2 regions of the Kineococcus glutinatus genome follow, and region 2 is predicted to be linked to the other one. Evidence: predicted binding sites of a transcription regulator. Region 2 holds the regulator's gene; the other holds the start of a gene.

Region 1 (11,955 bases), on a different contig from region 2:
TGTTCGGGCGGGGGCTGTTCGCCTGCACCGACGACGACTCCGTGGAGTCGCTGCTGGGTGCGTGGCGGCGGTCCCGGACGCGGCTGCCCGCGTCCGTGGACCTGCGGCTCGTGCCGGGCCAGCACGTCCGCACCTGAGCGCGGAGCCGGGCACGGACCCGGGCGCGCACCCGGGTCCGCCGCGGCGGCCTAACCCCGGGGGCGGCCCCCGTGCTCGTGGTCGTGCTCGTGGCCGTGCTCGTGGCCGTGCTCGGTGTCGCGGTCCTCGTCGTGCTCGGGGTCGGCGAGGACGTCGTCGACGGCGTTGCTCCGGCCGCGCTTCCAGTACCCGGCGATGTCGCTCTGCCCGCGGCCGACGCCCTGCGCCCGGGCCCAGCGCCGCACCCGCTTGAGGCAGCCGGCCTCCCCGGCGGCGAACACGTAGGTCCAGGTGTCCTGCGGCAGCGCGACGCCCTCGGCGAACTCGCCGAGCAGGTCCAGCGATCCCGCCGGGGCGCCGTCGCGGTGCAGCCACGTCAGCGTCCAGCCCTCGGGCACCCGCAGGTCCTGCTCCTCGCCGGCGTCGGCGACCTCGACGGCCGCCACGCCGCGCACCCCCGCGGGCACCTCCTCCAGCCAGCGGCCGATCGCCGGCAGCGCCGTCTCGTCGCCCAGCAGCACGTGGAAACCGAACTCCGGCGGCACCACGCGGCTCGGGCGCGGCCCGGCCACCCACAGGGTGCTGCCGATCCCGGCGGTGCGCGCCCAGGTGGCGGCCACCCCGCCGTCGTGGAGCACGACGTCGAAGTCGACCTCGCCGGCGGCGGCGTCGTAGCGGCGCACCGTGTACTCGCGCGTCGGCGGGAAGGGCGTCGGCCAGCGCAGGTGGTCCCCGTCCTGCTCGGGCGCGCGGGTGACGCCGGTGCCGGGGTCGGGGAAGACCCACTTGCAGTGCTCGTCGGGCAGGTGGGACTCGAAGCCCGCGATGCCGGGGCCGCCGAGGGTGAGGCGCAGCATCCGGGGTGTCACGTGCTCGCGGCGCAGCAGGACCAGCTCGCGGATCGTGATGTCCCACCGGGCCCAGGTGGCCTGCGGCGCGACCCCGGCGGGGGCGCCGGCGGGGGCGCTGGCGGGCGTGCTCACGCGCCGGCCAGGGCCTCGGCCGCGGCGCGCAGGTCCTCGACCTGCTGCTGCGCCCCCTCGAACGTGTAGATGGTGCCCGAGGTCAGCGGGAAGGCGTGCCCGGCCTGCACGGCGGGCAGCCGCTTGAACGACTCGGAGTCCAGCACGGCCTGCACCTCGGGCGTGACGGACCCGTCGAGCTGGACGTCGTAGAAGATCACGTCCTGGTCCGCGAGGTCGGGCAGGTTCTCCGCGGCCAGCTCGGTGACGTAGCGCTCGGGGTCGGTGGCGTAGGTGGGGTTGTAGCCGAAGCCGGCGGCGTCGATGCGCTGGTACGACAGCGACTTGGAGGTGCTGACCCAGATGCTGTCCTGCGAGGAACCGATGGCGGTGGCCTCCAGGCCGCCGAGGACGTCGCCGTGCTCGGCGGCGATCGCCTCCAGGTCGGCGGTGACGGCGGCGTCGCGCTCGGCGAAGTCGGTGGACCTGCCGACCAGGTCGGCGACCGTGGGGTAGTTCCTCCACACGTCGGTGGGCTCGGCGACCTTGAGGATGACGGTGGGCGCCACCTCGGACAGCTCGGCGTAGTCGATGGTGAGCTTGCCGTTGTCCATGCCGACGATGAGGTCGGGGTCGGCCTCGATGACCTTCTCGATGTCGACGCCCTCGAAGGTGCCGACGACGGGGACGTCGTCGACCTGCGCGTAGACGTCGGCGGCCAGCTCGCCCTCGGCGAACTCCCCGTCCAGGGCGCCGACGGGCACGACGCCGAGGTCGGCGAGCTCGGTGCCGGTGCGCCACAGGGCCAGCACGCGCTGGGGCTCGGCGGGGATCTCCACGGGCTCGCCGGTGAAGGTGGACTGCACGGTGCGGGTCGCCGGGGTGGCGGGTTCGGCGGTGGCGGCCGGCGCGGCGGCGTCCCCGCCGCACGCGGTGAGCACGGCGAGGAGGGCGGCGGTGCCTGCGGCGGCCAGGGGGCGTGCGAGTGCCATGGGACCAACTCTCGAGGGAGGGGGAGGTGAGGGCAGGCTAACTTAACCTAGGATGCGCGCCGTGCTCCTCCCCCCGGAACCCCGCCGGGCGCCGGCCAGGGCCGCGCTGCTCGCCGGGCTGGCGGCGCTGCTGGTGGCCGCCGCGCTCCTCAGCCTCGTCGTGGGCAGCCGGTCCATCCCCGTCGGTGACGTGCTCGGCGCGCTGCTGCGCGAGGTGGACTCCGACGACGCGACGGTCGTCACGAGCCAGCGCCTCCCCCGCACCCTCGTGGGCCTGGCCGCCGGTGCCGCGCTCGGCGGCGCCGGTGCCCTCATGCAGGGCCACACCCGCAACCCGCTCGCCGACCCGGGCCTGTTCGGGGTCAACGCCGGGGCCGGCTTCGGCGTGGCGCTCGTCGTGTTCGTCCTCGGCGCGCAGTCACCGGCCGTGGTCGTGCTGGCCGCCCTCGCCGGCGCGGGCGCGGCGACGACCGCGCTGTTCGTCCTCGGCCTCGGCTCGCTGCGGGCCGGTGCCCTCGTCGTGCTGGCCGTGCTCGCGACCACCCTCGCCGCGCTGCTCACCGCCCTGACGTCGAGCTTCGCGCTGCTGGACCGGCAGACCCTCGACGTGATGCGGTTCTGGGCGGTGGGGTCGGTCGCCGGGCGCGACGACTCCCTGGTCTGGCTCGTCGGGCCGCTGGCGCTGGCCGGGCTCGTCCTGGCGCTGGCCAACGCCCGCGCCGTGAGCACGCTGGGCCTGGGGGCGGACGTGGCGCGCTCGCTGGGCACCGGGGTGCTGCGGGCGCGGGTGGTGGGCATCGCGGCGATCACGCTGCTGGCGGGCACGGCGACGGCGGTCTGCGGCCCGATCGGCTTCGTGGGCCTCGTCGCCCCGCACGTCGCGCGCCGCCTCACGGGTCACGACTACCGCTGGATCGTGCCGGCCTCGGTGCTGCTGGGCGCGTCCCTGCTGCTGCTGGCGGACACCGCGGGGCGGGTGGCCGCGCCGCCGGGTGAGCTGCAGGCGGGCATCGTCATGGCGGCCCTGGGGGCTCCCGTGCTGCTCGCCATCACCCGCAGGCGGCGGCTGGTGGCGCTGTGAGCACCGGCACGAGCACCGGCACGGGCCTGCGCATCGGGCCGGTGGGCCTGCGGGTGCGCCGCCGCGCCGCCGCGGCCACCGCGGCCGTCCTGGCCGCCGTCGTGGCCGTGGTGGTCACCGCGCTGCTCATCGCGGTGCTGGCGCTGGCGCCGGAGCGCGAGCTGGCGGCGCTGGCGGGGGAGGGCAGCCGCATCGAGGCGCTCGTCGTGGACCGGCGGCTGACGCGCGCGCTGGCGGCGGTGCTGGTCGGCGCGGCGCTGGGCTGCAGCGGCGCGCTCAGCCAGACGATCACCCGCAACCCCATCGCCAGCCCGGACGTCCTCGGCGTCACCGCGGGGGCCAGCGCCGCCGCCGTGCTCGTCACCGTCACCCCGCTGGGTGCCGGGGCGGCCGCGGGCGTCGGCGGCTCCGCGCTGCTGGGGGTGGCCGCGCTCGCCGGCGGTGTCGCGGCCACGGCCCTGGTGCTGGTGCTGAGCTGGCGCGGCGGCTTCGACGGCTACCGGCTGGTGCTCGTCGGCATCGGCGTCAACGCCCTGGCGCTGGCGGCGGTCGCGTGGCTGCTCACCCGCGCCGAGCTGGAGGACGCGGCGGTCGCCACCCGGTGGATGACCGGCTCCCTGGACGGGGTGCGCGCCGCCGCGCTCGTGCCGCTGGCGGTCGTCGCGGTGCCCGCCGCGCTGCTGTGCGCGGTCCTCGCCGACCGGCTCGGGGCGCTGCGGCTGGGCCGGGAGGTGGCCCTGTCGCTGGGGACGCGCCCGGCGCGCACGGAGCTGCAGGCGCTCGTGCTCACGGTGGCGCTTGCCTCGGTCGCCACGGCGGTGGCCGGGCCGGTCGGTTTCGTGGCGTTCGTGGCCCCGCAGGCGGCGATGCGGTTGTTCCGCACCGCGGGGCCGCCACCGCTGGCCGGTGCGGCGCTCGGCGCCCTGCTCGTCCTGGTCGCCGACACCGTCGCGCAGTGGCTGCCGGCGGCGCTGCCCGTGGGGATCATCACGTCGGTGATCGGCGCCCCCTACCTGCTGTCCCTCATGATCCGCTCACTCGGGAGGACCCGTGCCTGACCCCCTGCGCGCCCGGCGGGTCAGCGCCGGCTACGGCGGCCGACGCGTGCTGCACGAGGTGGACCTCGACGTGCCGCGGGGCCGGATCACGACGATCGTCGGGCCCAACGGCTGCGGGAAGTCGACGCTGCTGCGCGTGCTGGCCCGGCTGCTGACGCCGACGTCCGGCCACGTGGAGCTGGAGGGCGAGGCGCTGGCGTCGGTGCGGCCGCGGCAGCTGGCGCGCCGGCTGGCGGTGCTGCCGCAGTCGCCGGTCGCGCCCGAGGGCATGACGGTGGGGGACCTCGCCGAGCGCGGCCGCCAGCCGCACCGACCCTGGTACCGGCCGTGGTCGGCGGAGGACGCGCGGATCGCCCAGGAGGCGATGGCGGCGACGGGGGTGGCGGACCTGCGGGAGCGGCCGCTGGAGGAGCTGTCCGGCGGGCAGCGGCAGCGGGCGTGGATCGCGATGGCGCTGGCGCAGCAGACGGGCGTCCTGCTGCTCGACGAGCCGACCACCCACCTGGACCTGGCCCACGCCGTCGACGTCCTCGACCTCGTCGTCGGCCTGCGCAGCGCCGGCAAGACGGTGGTGGTCGTGCTGCACGACCTCGGCCTGGCGGCCCGCTACTCCGACCACGTCGTGGTGATGCGGGCCGGGCGGGTCCACGCGCAGGGCGCCCCCGCGGACGTCCTGCGGGAGGAGATGCTGGCGGAGGTCTTCGGCCTGAGCGCGCGCGTCTTCCCCGACCCCTTCGACGCGCTGCCGACGGTGGTGCCGACGGGTCACGCCTGAGAGCGCCCCGCGGGTCCGCGGCGCGTGCGGCGGTGGGGTGTGGTGCACGCGACACCCCGTGCGGGCCAGCGGGTGCGCCTGCGCGCTGTTGTACCGGAGGCGGGGCGGTCCGACCCTGCTGCTCGCCCCGGTGCCCTCCGGAGGGGAGCGCGCCCCGCGACGCTGACGAGCACGACGAGCGAGGCACGCATGCCCACCCCTCCCACCCACCAGCTCTGGGACCGCGTCGAGCGCCGGCGCGGGCACCCGCGCACGGCGACCCGGCTACCGGACCTGCACCGGCTCGTCCGCGGCGACCTGGACGACGACGCGATCAGGGCGGCGACGATCGTCGCGCTCGCCGGGCTCGGCGCGGAGCGGCTCACCGCGCTGCTGGACCTGCGCGACGCCCTGGCCAGCGGGGCGGCGGACGGGTGGGCCGCCGAGTGGGCGCACGAGGTCGGCTGACGCGGCGGCGAGGGGCGGGCACCGGCCGGTGCCCGCCCCTCGTGCCGTGCACCGTCAGACGGTGACGGGCTGCTCCACCCGCCGCACGACGAGGCCCTGCGCGGGCGCGCCGACGTCCTTGGTCAGGTCGATGCCCGCGGTGAGCGCGGCCGGCTGCACGTCGACCTCGACGGTGTCGCCGTCGCGGACCTCCCCGGACAGGATCGCCCGGGCGAGGCGGTCGCCGATCTCGCGCTGCACGAGGCGGCGCAGCGGCCGGGCGCCGTAGGCGGGGTCGTAGCCGGACAGCGCCAGCCAGTCCTTCGCGGCGTCGGTGACCCGCAGCGCCAGGCGCCGGTCGGCGAGGCGCCTGGCGAGGCGCTCCACCTGCAGCTCCACGATCCGGGACAGCTCGGTGGTGGACAGCGGGTCGAACACCACGACGTCGTCGAGGCGGTTGAGGAACTCCGGCTTGAACGCCGCCCGCACCGCCGCCATCACCGCCTCGCGCTTGTGCTCCTCGCCGAGGCCGGGTTCGACGAGGAACTGCGAGCCGAGGTTGGAGGTCAGCACGAGGATCGCGTTGCGGAAGTCCACGGTGCGGCCCTGCCCGTCGGTGAGCCGGCCGTCGTCGAGGACCTGCAGCAGGACGTCGAACACCTCCGGGTGGGCCTTCTCGACCTCGTCGAGCAGCACCACCGAGTACGGCCGGCGCCGGACGGCCTCGGTGAGCTGGCCGCCCTCCTCGTAGCCGACGTAGCCGGGGGGCGCGCCGACGAGCCGGGCGACGGCGTGCTTCTCGGAGTACTCGCTCATGTCGATGCGGACCATGGCGCGCTCGTCGTCGAAGAGGAAGTCCGCCAGGGACTTGGCCAGCTCGGTCTTGCCGACGCCGGTGGGGCCGAGGAACAGGAAGGAACCGGTGGGGCGGTCGGGGTCGCCGACGCCGGCGCGGGAGCGGCGCACCGCGTCGGAGACGGCGCCCACGGCGCGGGCCTGCCCGATGAGGCGCGCCCCGAGGTGCTCCTCCATCCGCAGCAGCTTCTCCGTCTCGCCCTCCAGCAGCCGGCCGGCGGGGATGCCGGTCCAGCCGGCCACGACCTCGGCGACGTCGTCGGGCCCGACCTCGTCGGCGACCATCGGCTTGTGCAGGCCCAGGGGCGCCCCGGAGGACTCCGCGGCCTGCGCGGCGGTGAGGTCGGCCTCCAGGCGGGGGATGCGGCCGTAGAGGATCTCGCTGGCGCGCGCCAGGTCGCCCTCGCGCTGCAGCCGCTCGGCCTGCGAGCGCAGCTCGTCGATCTGCTGCTTGAGCTCGCCGACGCGGTTGAGGCCGGCCTTCTCCTGCTCCCAGCGGGCGGTGAGGACGGCGAGCTGCTCCTGCCGGTCGGCGAGGGTGGCGCGCAGCGCCTCCAGCCGGTCGCGGGAGGCGTCGTCGTCCTCCTTGGCCAGGGCCAGCTCCTCCATGAGGAGCCGGTCCACGGCGCGGCGCAGCTCGTCGATCTCGATGGGCGAGGAGTCGATCTCCATGCGCAGCCGGGAGGCGGCCTCGTCGACGAGGTCGATGGCCTTGTCGGGCAGCTGGCGGCCGGTGATGTACCGGTCGGACAGCGCGGCGGCGGCCACGAGCGCGGAGTCGGCGATGGCGACCTTGTGGTGCGCCTCGTAGCGCTCCTTGAGGCCGCGCAGGATGGCGATGGTGTCGGGCACGGACGGCTCGCCGACGAACACCTGCTGGAAGCGGCGCTCCAGCGCGGGGTCCTTCTCGACGCGCTCGCGGTACTCGTCGAGGGTGGTGGCGCCGACGAGGCGGAGCTGGCCGCGGGCCAGCATGGGCTTGAGCATGTTGCCGGCGTCCATGGAGCCCTCGGCGGCACCGGCGCCGACGACGGTGTGCAGCTCGTCGATGAAGGTGACGACCTGCCCCTCGCTGCGCCGGATCTCCGCGAGCACGGCCTTGAGGCGTTCCTCGAACTCACCGCGGTACTTCGCGCCGGCGACCATGGCGGACAGGTCCAGGGCGATGAGGCGCTTGTCCCGCAGCGATTCCGGGACGTCGCCGGCGACGATGCGCTGCGCGAGGCCCTCGACGACGGCGGTCTTGCCGACGCCGGGCTCGCCGATGAGGACGGGGTTGTTCTTGGTGCGCCGGCTCAGCACCTGCACGACGCGGCGGATCTCGGCGTCGCGGCCGATGACGGGGTCGAGGCGGCCGGAGCGGGCCTGCTCGGTGAGGTCGACGCCGTACTTCTCCAGCGCCTGGTAGGTGCCCTCGGGGTCGGGGGAGGTGACCTTCTGGCCGCCGCGCACGGACGGCAGGGCGTCGAGCAGGGCGTCGCGGGTGGCGCCGACGGCGCGCAGGGCCTCCCCGGCTGCGGACCGGCTGGCGGCGCTGGCCAGCAGCAGGTGCTCGGTGGAGACGTAGGCGTCGTCGAGGCCGCGCGCCTCGTCCCCGGCGTCCTGCATGAGCTGCAGGGCGGGGCGGGAGAGCTGCGGCTGGGCGACGGAGGAACCGGACGCGCTGGGCAGCGACGCGAGGGCGCCGGAGACGCGGGTGGCGACGGCGCGGCGGTCGGCGCCGAGCTTGTCCAGCAGCACGCCGGCGACGCCGCCCTCCTGCTCGAGCAGGGCGGCGAGGACGTGCAGGGGCTCGACCTGCGCGTGGCCGCCGGTGGTCGCGCGGCTGACGGCGTCGGCCAGGGCCTCCTGGGCGCGGGTGGTGAGCTTGAGGTCCACGAACTACCTCCACGGTGGGCTGGGATGACGTCCGGTCCAACGGTACGAGAGTTGAGTTTGTTCCGCTCAACCTGGCGCCGGGTGACGGGCGGTCCGCCCGCCTCAGCCCTCCGCGCGCCGGTCCGCCAGCACGTGCGACGCCCCCGCGGTGAGCGCCGCGACCACCAGCACCGACGGCCACGCACCGATGCGCCCGGCCAGCGGGTGGGAGAGGCCGAACGCGCCGAGGTAGGTGCCCAGCAGCCCCGCCGTCACCGCCGGGCTCGTGGTGCGCGCCCAGCGCCGACCGGCCAGGACGCCGCCGGCGGCGAGGACCACCCCGCCCAGGGGGCGCACCCCCGTCCGCCGCGCCGTCTGCCAGCCGCCGACGAGGGAGCCGGCCGTGATGAGGGAGGTGGGGATCGCCATGCCCGCCACCGTACGCGGGGCGCCGCGACGGCCCGGCGGGCGCGGGTCACCGCGGCGGTGCTCAGCGGAAGGCGTCGGCGTTGCGGCGCGCCCACCGCGCGAACGTCGTGGCCGGCCGGCCGGTGAGCTCCTCGACGAGCCGGTTCGCCGCGCCCGGGGTGTCCGCGTACCCGCCGACGGCGGTGTCGACGTACCAGGCCGCGCCCTCCCCCATCGCCGGTTCGAGCGCCGCGACCGCCTCGTCGCGGTCCACCCGCACGAAGCGCACCTCCCGCCCGAGCGCCTCGCCGATCGCGCGGGCCATCTCCGCGCGGGTCAGCACCTGCGGCCCCGCGAGACCCAGCGCCCGCCCCTCGTGGCCCTCCCCCAGCAGGGCCTCGGCGGCCACGGCGGCGACGTCGGCCATCGCGATCGGCGCGCTGGCCGCCTCCGGCCACGGCTCGCGCACGGCGCCGGTGGCGCGGACCTGCGGCGCCCACGCCAGCAGGTTCTCCATGAAGTCGCCGGGCCACAGGTGCGTCCACGGCAGGCCGGACGCCTCCACCGCGCGCGTGACGTCACCCCACCAGCTCTCCGGTTCGCCGGACAGGTCGACGACGTGCCGCACCCCCGCCTCGCGCGCGGCGGCGCAGACCTCCGCCGCGGTGGCCGGGTCCGGCGCGAGGTACACCCGCTCCACACCCGCCAGCGCCGCCCGCAGGGCGTCCGGCCGGCGCATCGAGCCGCGCACGACCTCCACCCCGGCGGGCAGGGCGGCGCGGGCGGGGTCCACGGTGAGAGCGCGCACGTCCGTCGCGCCGCGGGCGAGGAGTTCGTCGACGACGAGGCGACCGACGCTCCCCGTGGCGCCGGTGACGAGGACGCTCACCCCTCAGCCCAGCACGGCGCGCAGCCGGTCGGCGAACGCGGCCGGGTCCTCCAGGAAACCGACGTGGCTGCCGGGGAACATCGCGGGCTCCACCCCGAGCCGGGCGGCGAGCGCCCGCGACGCCCGGTCGCACAGCTCCCCGCCGGAGTCCTCCCCGATCCCGAGCACGACGCGCACCGGCCCGTCCCGCAGCGCCGCCACGTCGGGCCGCCAGTAGCAGGTGCCCCGGACCATGTGCTCGAACTGGTACCGCTCGTCCGCGGCCTGCTGCGGGGACGGCTCGCCGCCGAACATCGCCTGCACCGCCTCCTCGGGCATGACGATGTCCGCCAGGTCCAGGAACTGCCGCCACGCGCCCAGCCGGTCGCCGGCCAGGTAGGTGCCGATCATCCGCTCGGCGCCGGCGTGCAGCGCGTCGCGGTCGTCGAGGACCTCGTACAGCGGGGGCTCGTGCGCGATCACGGTGTGCACGAGGGGCGGGGCGGCCTGCGCCAGGGCCAGCACGCTGACGGCGCCGCCGCTGGAGCCGAGCACCGCGGCCGGCCCGGCGCCCACGTGCGCCACGAGCCGGGCGATGTCGTCGGCGCGCAGCTGCGGCGTGGAGTCCTGCGCCGGGTCGTCGAGCCGGCTGCGGCCGATGCCGCGCGGGTCGGTGGTGAGGACGGCGTGGTCGGCGGCGAGCAGGTCGGCCAGCGGCGTGAAGGCACCGGCGTCCATGGGCGCGGCGACGAGCACGACGAGCGGGCCGCTGCCGCGGACCTCGTAGTGCAGCTCCGCGTCGGGCACGCGCAGCCTGCCGGTGGTGACGGGGACGGCGGTGGTGGTCATCGGTCCTCCAGGCGCTGGTCGGGGCGGTCAGCGGCTCCGACCGCCGGGGCGGGGCGAACTCATCGCACCGCCGCCAGCCGCCGCGCCAGCCCCTCCAGCAGCAGGTCCAGCCCCCAGCCGAACTCGTCGCGGAAGTCGTAGCCGGGCCGGGTCACGTGCTCGCGGGCGATCTCCACCAGGTGCGGGAACTCCGCCGGGTCCAGGCCCTCGGCGATGCGCTCGGCGACCTCGCCGGCCCCGGGCCCGTCGCGGAAGGGCAGCGAGACCTCCTGCACGAGGTAGCCGTACAGGTGGGCGTCGAGCGCGGCGACGGCGTGGGCGGCGAGTTCGACGGGGAACCCCGCGGCGCGCAGGCAGCCGAGGACGGCGTCGTGGGCGCGCAGCGTCGCCGGGCCGGGCGAGGTGCGGGAGTCCATCAGCCCGACGGCCCAGCGGTGGCGCAGCAGGACCTCGCGCCCGGACGTCGAGCGCAGCCGCACCTGCCCGGCCCAGCCCTCCCCGGCCCGGGGCAAGTGGATCTCGGCGAAGACCGCGTCGACCATGCCGTCGAGCAGGTCGTCCTTGGACGCGACGTGGTGGTACAGCGACATGGCCTCCACGCCGACGTGCCGGGCGAGGGAGCGCATGGACAGCGGTGCGAGCCCGTCGCGGTCGGCGATCTCGACGGCGGCCCGCACGACGCGCTCGCGGGTGAGCGGTTCGCGGGTCCTCGCAGGCACGGGTCCTCATCCTTTCGCCGGATGCTCGCTCTTACGCCGTAAGGTTACCGTCGACCGCCGGCTTACAACGTAAGGGAGACGTCATGAGGGCGATCGTGCAGCACGGTTACGGCTCGGCGGACACCTGGGAGCAGCGCGACCTGCCCGTCCCGGTGCCGGGGAGGGGCCAGGTGCTCGTCCGGGTGCACGCCGCGGCCGTGGACCGCGGCACCTGGCACCTCATGACCGGCACCCCGCTGCTGGTGCGGCCGGCGGTCGGGTTCGGCGGGCTGCGCCGCCCCGTCCCGGGCCGCGACCTCGCGGGCGTCGTCGAGGCGGTCGGCGAGGACGTGGCGGGGTTCGCGCCGGGCGAGGAGGTGTTCGGCACGGGCGAGGGCTCGCTGGCCGAGTTCAGCCTGGTCCCCGCGCGCCGGCTGGCCCGCAAACCCGCCGCGCTGTCGTTCGAGGAGGCCGCCGCGGCGCCCGTCTCCGGCCTCACCGCGCTGCAGGCCCTGCGCGCCGGCGGCCTGCGGGCACCGGGTGACGGCGAGGGCCGCGCCGTCCTGGTGATCGGCGCCTCCGGCGGGGTGGGGACGTCCGCGGTGCAGCTGGCGCGCTCGTCCGGCGCGGCGGTGACGGGGGTGTGCGGGCCGACGAAGGCCGACCTCGTGCGCTCCCTGGGGGCCGAGCAGGTGCTCGACCACACCCGCGAGGACGTCGACGCCACCGGCACGCGCTACGACGTCGTCCTCGACATCGCCGGCAACCGGCCGGTGTCCCTGCTGCGGCGGGCCCTGACCCCCGCCGGCACGCTCGTCGTCGTCGGCGGCGAGGGCGGCGGGCGGCTGACCGGCGGTCTGCACCGCCAGCTCGGCGCGGCGGCGCTGTCGCCGTTCGTGCGGCAGCGGCTCGTCGTGCTCGTCGCCTCCGAGAACGCCGCCGACCTCGCCGAGCTGGCCCGGCTGGCGGACGAGGGGGCCTTCCGCCC
Region 2 (8,279 bases):
GACGCCGCCGCCGCCGACCTCGCGGCGGGCGCGACCGGCGCCGCCGACCGCTACGCCGCCGAGCTGGAGGCCGCCACCGCCCTGGACGCCTGGGACGCCGAGCGCGGCGTCGACGTCGCCCTGCAGGCCCTGGGCGCCTGCACCGACCGCTCGCGGGAGCTGGGCGCCCTCTCCGTCGGGCAGCGCCACCGGGTGCACCTGGCGTGCCTGCTGGGCGCCCCGCACGACCTGCTGCTGCTGGACGAGCCGACGAACCACCTGGACGCCGACGGGCTGGCGTTCCTCACCGACCGGTTGCGCGCCCACCCCGGCGGCCTGGCCCTCGTCAGCCACGACCGGGCCCTGCTGCGCGACGTCGCCGTGGAGTTCTGCGACCTGGACCCCACCCGCGACGGGCACGCGCGCCTGTACGCCGGCGGCTACGACGCCTGGCAGGAGGGCCGCCGGCGCGACCGGGAGCGGTGGGTGCAGGACGTCGACGCGCAGCAGGCCGAGCACCGCCGGCTGACGAGCGCGGTGGAGCAGGCCCGCGACCGCCTCGGCACGGGCTGGCGCCCGGGCAAGGGCAGCGGCAGGCACCAGCGCCAGTCCCGGGCCCCGGGCGTCGTGCAGGCGCTGAACCGGGAGCGGGAGGCGCTGGCGGCGCACCGGGTCACCGTGCCCGAGCCGCCACCGGTGCTGCGCTGGCCGCAGCCGGCCACCCGGCCGGGCGCGGCGCTGCTGGAGGCCCGCGACGTCCGGGTCCCCGGGCGCCTGGCGCACCCCGTCTCGCTGGTCCTCGACGGCGGGGACCGGCTGGTGGTCACGGGCGCGAACGGGGCGGGCAAGTCCACGCTGCTGTCCGTGCTGGCCGGCCTGCTGCGGCCCGGCGGCGGCGCCGTCCACCGCTCGCCGTCGGCACGCGTGGCGCTGGTCGCGCAGGAGGTTCCCGGATGGCCGCCCGGCGCCACCGCCCGGCAGGTGCACGAGCAGCACGTCGGCCGGCTCGTCGCGGCGGGCCTGCTGCGCGAGGAGGACGTGGTGCCGCTGAGCGCGACGGGGCTGCTGGACGAGGAGGCGCTGCGCACCCCCGTGCAGCGGATGTCCTCCGGTCAGCAGCGGCGCCTGGACCTCGCGGTGCAGCTGGCCGCCCGGCCCGACGTGCTGCTGCTCGACGAGCCGACCAACCACCTGTCGGCGGCGCTGGTCGACGAGCTCACCGCGGTGCTGCAGGCCACGGTCGCGGCCGTCGTCGTCACCACCCACGACCGCCGGCTGCTCGCCGACCTCGGTGGGTGGCCCCGGCTGCACCTGGGCCTGCCGCCGGCGGGGCGGTGAGCGGGTGGGCGGTGAGGGGGTGGGTCGCGGGAGCCAGCCGCTCGAACGCCCAGCAGGAGGCGGCCAGCAGGGCCAGGCCCGCGACCACCCACCACGGGTGGGTGATGACCGCCTCCTCCGCGCCCGCCAGCGGGTTGGCCAGCAGGCCGAGCCGCTCGACGGCCCAGCCGCAGGCGGCGACCAGCGCCACGACGGCACCGGCCACGCGCAGCGCGGGGTACGCGCAGGTGCGGGAGGCCAGGTGCAGGGAGGGCAGCAGCAGCGCGACGGTGACCAGCTGGGCCAGCTCCACGCCGACGTTGAAGGCCAGCAGCGCCGGCAGCGACGTCGACCCGTCCAGGCCGAGGTCGGTGAGGATGCCGGCGAAGGCCAGGCCGTGGACCAGGCCGAAGGCACCGGCGATGACGACCTCGCCGCGGTGGGCCAGCGGGCGGATCGCGTGCACCGCGGCCACCCCCACCGAGGCGGCGATGAGGACCTCCACCGGCGCGCCGGGCACCGACACCCACCCCAGCGCGGCGGCGACGAGCGTCAGGGAGTGCCCCGCGGTGAACGCGGTGACGACCCGCACGACGTCGCGGGTCGTGGCGACGACGCCGTCGCCGCGCCGCCAGCGCCCCCGGACCGCGGCGAGCGGGGCCACCAGGAGCAGCGCGGCGAGGAACAGCAGGTGGTCGGCCCCCTCCAGGACGTGGTGGTAGCCGTAACCGATCATGTCCACCAGGCCCGTGCCGGCCCGGCTGTCGGCGGCGCCGATCTGCAGGCTGGTGTCGGCGGCGTCGAGCACGCCGGCGGTGGAGATCTCCCCCGCGGCGTCGGTCAGCACGACGACGGCCTCGTGCGAGGGGTCGGCCTCGGTGATCGCGTCGTAGGTGATCGTGAAGCTCGACGGGTCCGCGCCGGCGGTGTCCAGGGCGACGTCGACGCTGAAGGACTCGATGCCCTCGACGGACTCGCGCACCGGGTCGGACCAGGTCTCCGCCCACGTCGTGCCGTCGGCCCCGGTGACCGCGAGGTGCTCGTCGAGGTAGGCGATCACGTCCGCGGCGTACCCGTCGACGCCGGTGGTCGTGGTGGCGTGGTCGGTGCCCAGCACCTCGTCGAGGGTCTCGAGCGCGACGCTGACGGTGACCGTGGCCGAGTCCTGGCCCACCTGCACCGACAGGGTGCTGCTGTCGAGGCTGTGCGCCTGCGCGGCAGCGGGTGCGCCGAGCACCAGGGCGGCGGTCAGGGCACCGGTCGCGGCGAGCGCGCGGCGTCGGGAGGCGGTCATGGCTCCGAGGGTGCGCGGCGATCCTGTGGACCGGCCCTGCACCGGCTGTGCGGTGGGGCGCCCGGCCCCGGCCCCGGCTCCGGCCCGCGGGCCTCACAGCAGGCCCACACGGATCACACCGACGCGTCGCAGGTACCCCGCCCACCGTGGTGCCCGACCACCACACGACCGACCCTCCGAGGGGAACCCCGTGAAGATCCGCAAGACCATCGCCGGCCTCGTGCTCCTGAGCACCTTCTCGCTGGCCGCGTGCGGTGGCACGAGCACCGGCGCGACCAGCTCCACCGCCGTCGCCACGACCGCCGCGTCCGGCACCACCGCGACGGACACCTCCGCGGACGGCTCGGGCACCACCACCACCGCCGCCGGGGGCGGTGCGCGCGGCGGCGGCCCCGGTGGCGGTGTCGACGTCAGCTCGGTGTCCACCGAGGAGCAGCTGGTCGCCCTGGTCCAGGAGGCCTACGGCGACGGCGGCCTCGGCCTGCACCGCGGCCACCAGCCCGTGGAGGACGTGCTCGACGAGGTCCTGTCGATCAGCCACGACGAGCTCCACGTCCGCATGGAGGCCGGTCAGAACCTGGCCGCCGTGGCCACCGACCTCGGGATCGACCCGCAGACCCTCGTCGACGCCCTGGTGGAGTCCTGGAGCCCCGCCATCGACACCCTGCTCGCCGCCGGGACCATCACCGAGGCCGAGGCCGAGCAGTACCGGCAGGCGCTGGAGGAGGCGTTCACCTTCCGCGTCACCTGGGACGGCGAGCAGGCCACCCCGACGTTCGCGGGCCTGTCCGGCTGACCGCACCCGGCCGGGCGCGGTCAGCCGGACGGGCCGCGCCCCGGCGGGCGCGTCGTCAGCCGTCGGTGGCGGGGCGCCCGAACCGGGCGGTGCAGTGCCAGACGCGTTTGAGGGTCTGCCCGTCGGCGAGGCCCTCGCGGACCGCCTCGCCGATGACCCGGGCGTCGAGGACGCCGTCGCGGGCGATGCCGGTGGCGGCGTCGACGACCTCCGGGCCGCGGTAGCCGGGGTGCGCGGCGACGTCGGCGACCGCGGCGCGGAAGCCGTGGTGCCACCGCACCGGCACGCCGAGCAGGTGCGCGTCGGCCTCGACGTCGGTGCCGCGGAAGCAGGGGTCGAGCACGAGGGCCTCGACGTCGCGGTCGAAGCGGACACCGCCGTGGACGTGGGCCTCGACGTAGTCGTCCAGCGGATCGCGCGCGCCGGCGTCCTCGTCGGCGAGGTGGGTCAGGCGGCAGCGGTCGGCGGTGCCCACGTCGACGGGTTCGAAGACGCTGTCGGGGTAGCAGAACGTGGTGCGCGCCAGGGTGGCCGCGCCGAGGAGCAGGTGCGCGGAGCCGAACCTGGGCGAGCCGCCGGCGGGCCGGCGCCGGTGGTTCAGCGAACCGTAGACGGGGCGCGCCGCGGGCGGGGCGCCGTCGTAGGCGCCGCCGAAGAGGCGGCTCTCCCAGCGCCGGCGGTCCCCGCCGGGGTGGCAGCTCACCAGGCCGTTGCTCGTGCCGGTCTCGAACTGGGAGCGGTAGCGGCCGTCGGCGGCCATCGCGCGCAGGATCGGCGCGGTGCCCCCTGCCCGGCGGCGCACGAGGCGGTCGGGGTGGAAGTGCACCGTCACCCGCCACGACGGCTCCAGCGGCCCCCCGGCGGCGAGGCCGCGCACGTGCGCCACCGCGGCGGCGGCCTCCGGGCCCACCGGAGCGCCTCAGTCGCGCCCGGGCCGCCACAGCACGAGGGCGCGCGACCGAGCCGGCGAGGGCGGCCGGCGCCCCACCGCGGTCGCCACGATGTCCCCCGCCGACCCGGCGGCGAACACCCGCCCGGCGGTCTGCCGCAGCCGGTGCAGCTCCTGCAGCAGCAGCTCGGCGCGGTCGCTGAGCACCTCGACCTGCTTCTCCAGCTCCATGATCCGCTTGATGCCGGCGAGGTTCACGCCGTCCTCCTGCGACAGCCGCTGCACCTCGCGCAGCCGGGCGATGTCGCGCGCGGAGTAGCGCCGGCCCCGGCCGGGGGCGCGCTGCGGTGAGACGAGGCCCAGCCGGTCGTACTGCCGCAGCGTCTGCGGGTGCATCCCGGCCAGCTCGGCCGCGACCGAGATGACGAACACGGGCGCGTCGTCGTCGTGCACGCCTCCTCCTCCCACGTCCTCACCGGTGGGGACGGGCCCGGGTCCCCCCGGTCGCCCCCGGGGTGCAGCACCGGGGGGACCCGTGCGGGTCCCCCCGGTCGCCCCGAGCCGTTCAGCCCGCCGCGCGCTCCGCGAGCCCCGCGCGGGGGTCCTCACCCTTCGTGGCCTCGGCGAACGCCTCGACGGCCGCCTTCGCGTCCGGTTCGAGGCGGTCGGGCACGACGACCTCCACGGTGACCAGCAGGTCCCCGCGGCTGTCGTCCTGCCGGCCCCGCTTGGCGCCGTGCCCGCGCACCCGCAGCGAGCGCCCCGACGGGGTGCCCGGCGCGATCCGCACCCGCACGCCGGTGCCGTCGATCGTCGGCACCTCCACCGTGGCGCCCAGGGCGGCCTCGGCGAACGTGATGGGCAGGGTCATCCGCAGGTCGTCGCCGTCGCGGCGGTACACCGGGTGCGGCTCGACGGAGACGGTGACGAGCAGGTCCCCCGCCGGTGCGCCGCCCGGGCCAGGCAGGCCCTTGCCGCGCAACCGGACCCGCTGCCCGTCGCGGACGCCCAGCGGCAGCCGCGCCGAGACGGTGCGGGCCGGGCCGCCGCGGGGGTCGGGCACGCGCAGGTTCACCGTCGCGCCGGCCAGGGCGTCGCGGAAGCCGACCCGCGCCGTCGCGTCGAGGTCGGTGCCCCGGGTGGGCGCCTGGCCGTAGCCGGTGGAGGGCGGGAACCCGCCGGCCTGGCCGAAGAGCCCGCCGAGCAGGTCCTCGAACCCGGGCCCCGGGGTGCCGCCGCCGGGCGTGCCGAAACGCACCCGGGACCCCGCGCCGCCGCCACCGGCGGCCTGGCCGAAGAGCCCGCCGAGCAGGTCCTCGAACCCCGCGCCGCCGGCGCCGGCCCCCGGGCCGCCGGCGGTGAAGCGGGCACCGCCGCCGAGCATCGCCCGGATGCCGTCGTACTGGCGGCGCTGCTCGGGGTCGGAGAGGACGGCGTACGCCTCCCCGACCTCCTTGAACCTGCGCTCGGCCGCGGCGTCACCGGGGTTGGCGTCGGGGTGCAGCTCCCGCGCCCGCTTGCGGTACGCCTTCTTGATGGTGGCGGCGTCGGCGTCGTGGGGGACGCCGAGCACGTCGTAGAAGTCCTTCTCGGCCCAGTCCTGCATGCTCACCGGCGTCCCCCCTCCCCGCGTCCCGCCGCCCCGGCCGTCACTGCGGGTCGGCCACCGCGACGCGGGCCGGGCGCAGGACGCGCTCGCCGAAGCGGTAGCCGGGCTGCAGGATCTGCGTGCACGTGGCCACCTCGACGTCGTCGGAGTGGGCGTGCATGAGCGCCTCGTGCACGGCCGGGTCGAACGGCTCGCCGTTCTCGCCGTAGCGCACCAGCCCGAACCGGCCCAGCGTCGCCTCCAGCTTGTCCGCGATCGCCGCGAACGGACCGGTGAGGTCGCCGTGCTGGCGGGCCAGGTGCACGTCGTCGAGGACGGGCAGCAGGGCCTCGGCGACGCTGGACAGCGCCGCGTCGCGGGCGACGTCGCGGTCGCGGTCCACCCGGCGGCGGTAGTTGACGTACTCCGCCTGCAGCCGCTGCAGGTCCTCCAGCCGCTCGGCGGCCAGCGTCTGCGCGGCGAGCAGGTCGGAGGCGGCCGCCTCGGTGGCGGCGGTCACGTCCGCCGGGTAGGAGGGCAGCGAGCCCTCCCCGCCGGCCGCCGCGTCCTGCGCCGCGGCCGGCTCCTGCCGGGGCATGCCGGTCTCCGGGTCGATGCGGCGGCGGTCCCGGACGACGGGGCCGCTCGCCTCGTCCCGCTCGTCGCGGGCGGTGTCCTCCGGCATCACTTGTCCTTCTCGTCGTCGACGACCTCGGCGTCCACCACGTCGTCGTCGGCGGCGGGCTTGGTGAAGTCGGGCCCGCTCGAGGCGCCGGCGTCGGTCCCGGTGCCCTCGCTGCCGGCGGCGGCGTACATCGCCGAGCCGAGCTTCTGGCTGGCCTGCGCCACGGCCTCGGTGCCGGCCTTGATCGCGTCGGTGTCGGTGCCGGCCAGCGCGGTCTTCAGGTCCGCCAGGGCGGAGTCGACCTCGGTGCGGCCGTCGGCGGGCAGCTTGTCCTCGTTGTCCTTGAGGAACTTCTCCGTCTGGTACACGAGGCTCTCGGCCTGGTTGCGGGCCTCGGCGTCCTCGCGGCGCTGCTTGTCCTCGTTGGCGTGCGCCTCGGCGTCCTTCACCATGCGCTCGATGTCCTCCTTGGACAGCGCGCTGCCGCCCGAGATGGTCATCGACTGCTCCTTGCCGGTGCCGCGGTCCTTGGCGTTGACGTGCACGATGCCGTTGGCGTCGATGTCGAAGGTGACCTCGATCTGCGGCACGCCGCGCGGGGCGGGGGCGATGCCGGTCAGCTCGAAGGTGCCCAGCGGCTTGTTGTCGCGGGCCAGCTCGCGCTCGCCCTGGAACACCTGGATGAGCACGCTCGGCTGGTTGTCGTCGGCGGTGGTGAAGACCTCGCTGCGCTTGGTCGGGATGGCCGTGTTGCGCTCGATGAGCTTGGTCATGATCCCGCCCTTGGTCTCGATGCCGAGGGACAGCGGGGTCACGTCGATGAGCAGCACGTCCTTGCGCTCGCCCTTGAGGACGCCGGCCTGCAGGGCGGCGCCGACGGCGACGACCTCGTCCGGGTTGACGCCCTTGTTGGGCTCGCGACCGCCGGTCAGCTCCTTGACGACCTCGGCGACGGCGGGCATGCGGGTGGAGCCACCCACGAGCACGACGTGGTCGATGTCCTTGATGGAGACGTCGGCGTCCTTGATGACCTGGTGGAACGGCGCCTTGGTGCGGTCGAGCAGGTCGGAGGTGAGCTGCTCGAACTGCGCGCGGGTGAGCTGCTCGTCGAGGTGGACGGGGCCGTTCTCCGTCATCGACAGGTACTGCAGCGAGATGCCGGTGGCGGTGGAGCTGGACAGCTCCTTCTTGGCCTGCTCGGCGGCCTCGCGCAGGCGCTGCATGGCGATCTTGTCCTTGGACAGGTCCATGCCGGTGCTGCCCTTGACCTTCTGCAGCAGGTGGTCCACGACGCGCTGGTCCCAGTCGTCGCCGCCCAGGTGGTTGTCGCCGGAGGTGGCGCGCACCTGGATGGTGGAGAAGCCGTCCTCGTCCTTGCCGACCTCCAGGAGGGACACGTCGAACGTGCCGCCGCCGAGGTCGAAGACGAGGATGAGCTCGTCCTCCTTGCCCTTGTCCAGGCCGTAGGCCAGCGCCGCGGCGGTGGGCTCGTTGATGATGCGCAGGACGTTGAGGCCCGCGATCTTCCCGGCCTCGGTGGTGGCCTGGCGCTGGGCGTCGTTGAAGTAGGCGGGGACCGTGATGACGGCGTCGGTCACGGACTCGCCGAGGTAGCTCTCCGCGTCCCGCTTGAGCTTCTGCAGGATGCGGGCGCTGATCTCCTGCGGCGTGTAGTCCTTGCCGTCGATGCCCTGCTTCCAGTCGGTGCCGATGTGGCGCTTGACGGAGCGGATCGTGCGGTCGACGTTCGTGACGGCCTGGCGCTTGGCGATCTCGCCGACGAGGACCTCG

Evidence for each region. Region 2 encodes HspR, which represses chaperone genes until heat shock. Its sites were predicted from a motif close to ANTTGAGNCNGNCNGNCTCAANT; they were not measured.
Region 1: clpB (ATP-dependent chaperone ClpB) is a predicted target of HspR. The motif match lies at 8,215-8,237, and genes of this name have one in related genera.

What each region holds. Positions count from the first base shown of each region.
Region 1 is NZ_BAABIL010000201.1:1,403-13,357, forward strand. Features, by position in the region: gene ABEB16_RS08590 (hypothetical protein) at 1-137, shown strand, start outside; gene ABEB16_RS08595 (siderophore-interacting protein) at 189-1,121, opposite strand; gene ABEB16_RS08600 (ABC transporter substrate-binding protein) at 1,118-2,092, opposite strand; gene ABEB16_RS08605 (FecCD family ABC transporter permease) at 2,145-3,173, shown strand; gene ABEB16_RS08610 (FecCD family ABC transporter permease) at 3,170-4,231, shown strand; gene ABEB16_RS08615 (ABC transporter ATP-binding protein) at 4,224-5,006, shown strand; gene ABEB16_RS08620 (hypothetical protein) at 5,196-5,453, shown strand; gene clpB (ATP-dependent chaperone ClpB) at 5,508-8,165, opposite strand; gene ABEB16_RS08630 (hypothetical protein) at 8,268-8,573, opposite strand; gene ABEB16_RS08635 (NAD(P)H-binding protein) at 8,635-9,441, opposite strand; gene ABEB16_RS08640 (alpha/beta fold hydrolase) at 9,445-10,269, opposite strand; gene ABEB16_RS08645 (TetR/AcrR family transcriptional regulator C-terminal domain-containing protein) at 10,329-10,988, opposite strand; gene ABEB16_RS08650 (NAD(P)-dependent alcohol dehydrogenase) at 11,072-11,955, shown strand, end outside.
Region 2 is NZ_BAABIL010000318.1:854-9,132, reverse strand. Features, by position in the region: partial or broken gene ABEB16_RS12340 (ATP-binding cassette domain-containing protein) at 1-1,317, shown strand, start outside; gene ABEB16_RS12335 (HupE/UreJ family protein) at 1,235-2,590, opposite strand; gene ABEB16_RS12330 (hypothetical protein) at 2,781-3,386, shown strand; gene ABEB16_RS12325 (DUF3626 domain-containing protein) at 3,442-4,296, opposite strand; gene ABEB16_RS12320 (heat shock protein transcriptional repressor HspR) at 4,306-4,728, opposite strand; gene ABEB16_RS12315 (DnaJ C-terminal domain-containing protein) at 4,841-5,887, opposite strand; gene grpE (nucleotide exchange factor GrpE) at 5,925-6,548, opposite strand; gene dnaK (molecular chaperone DnaK) at 6,548-8,279, opposite strand, start outside.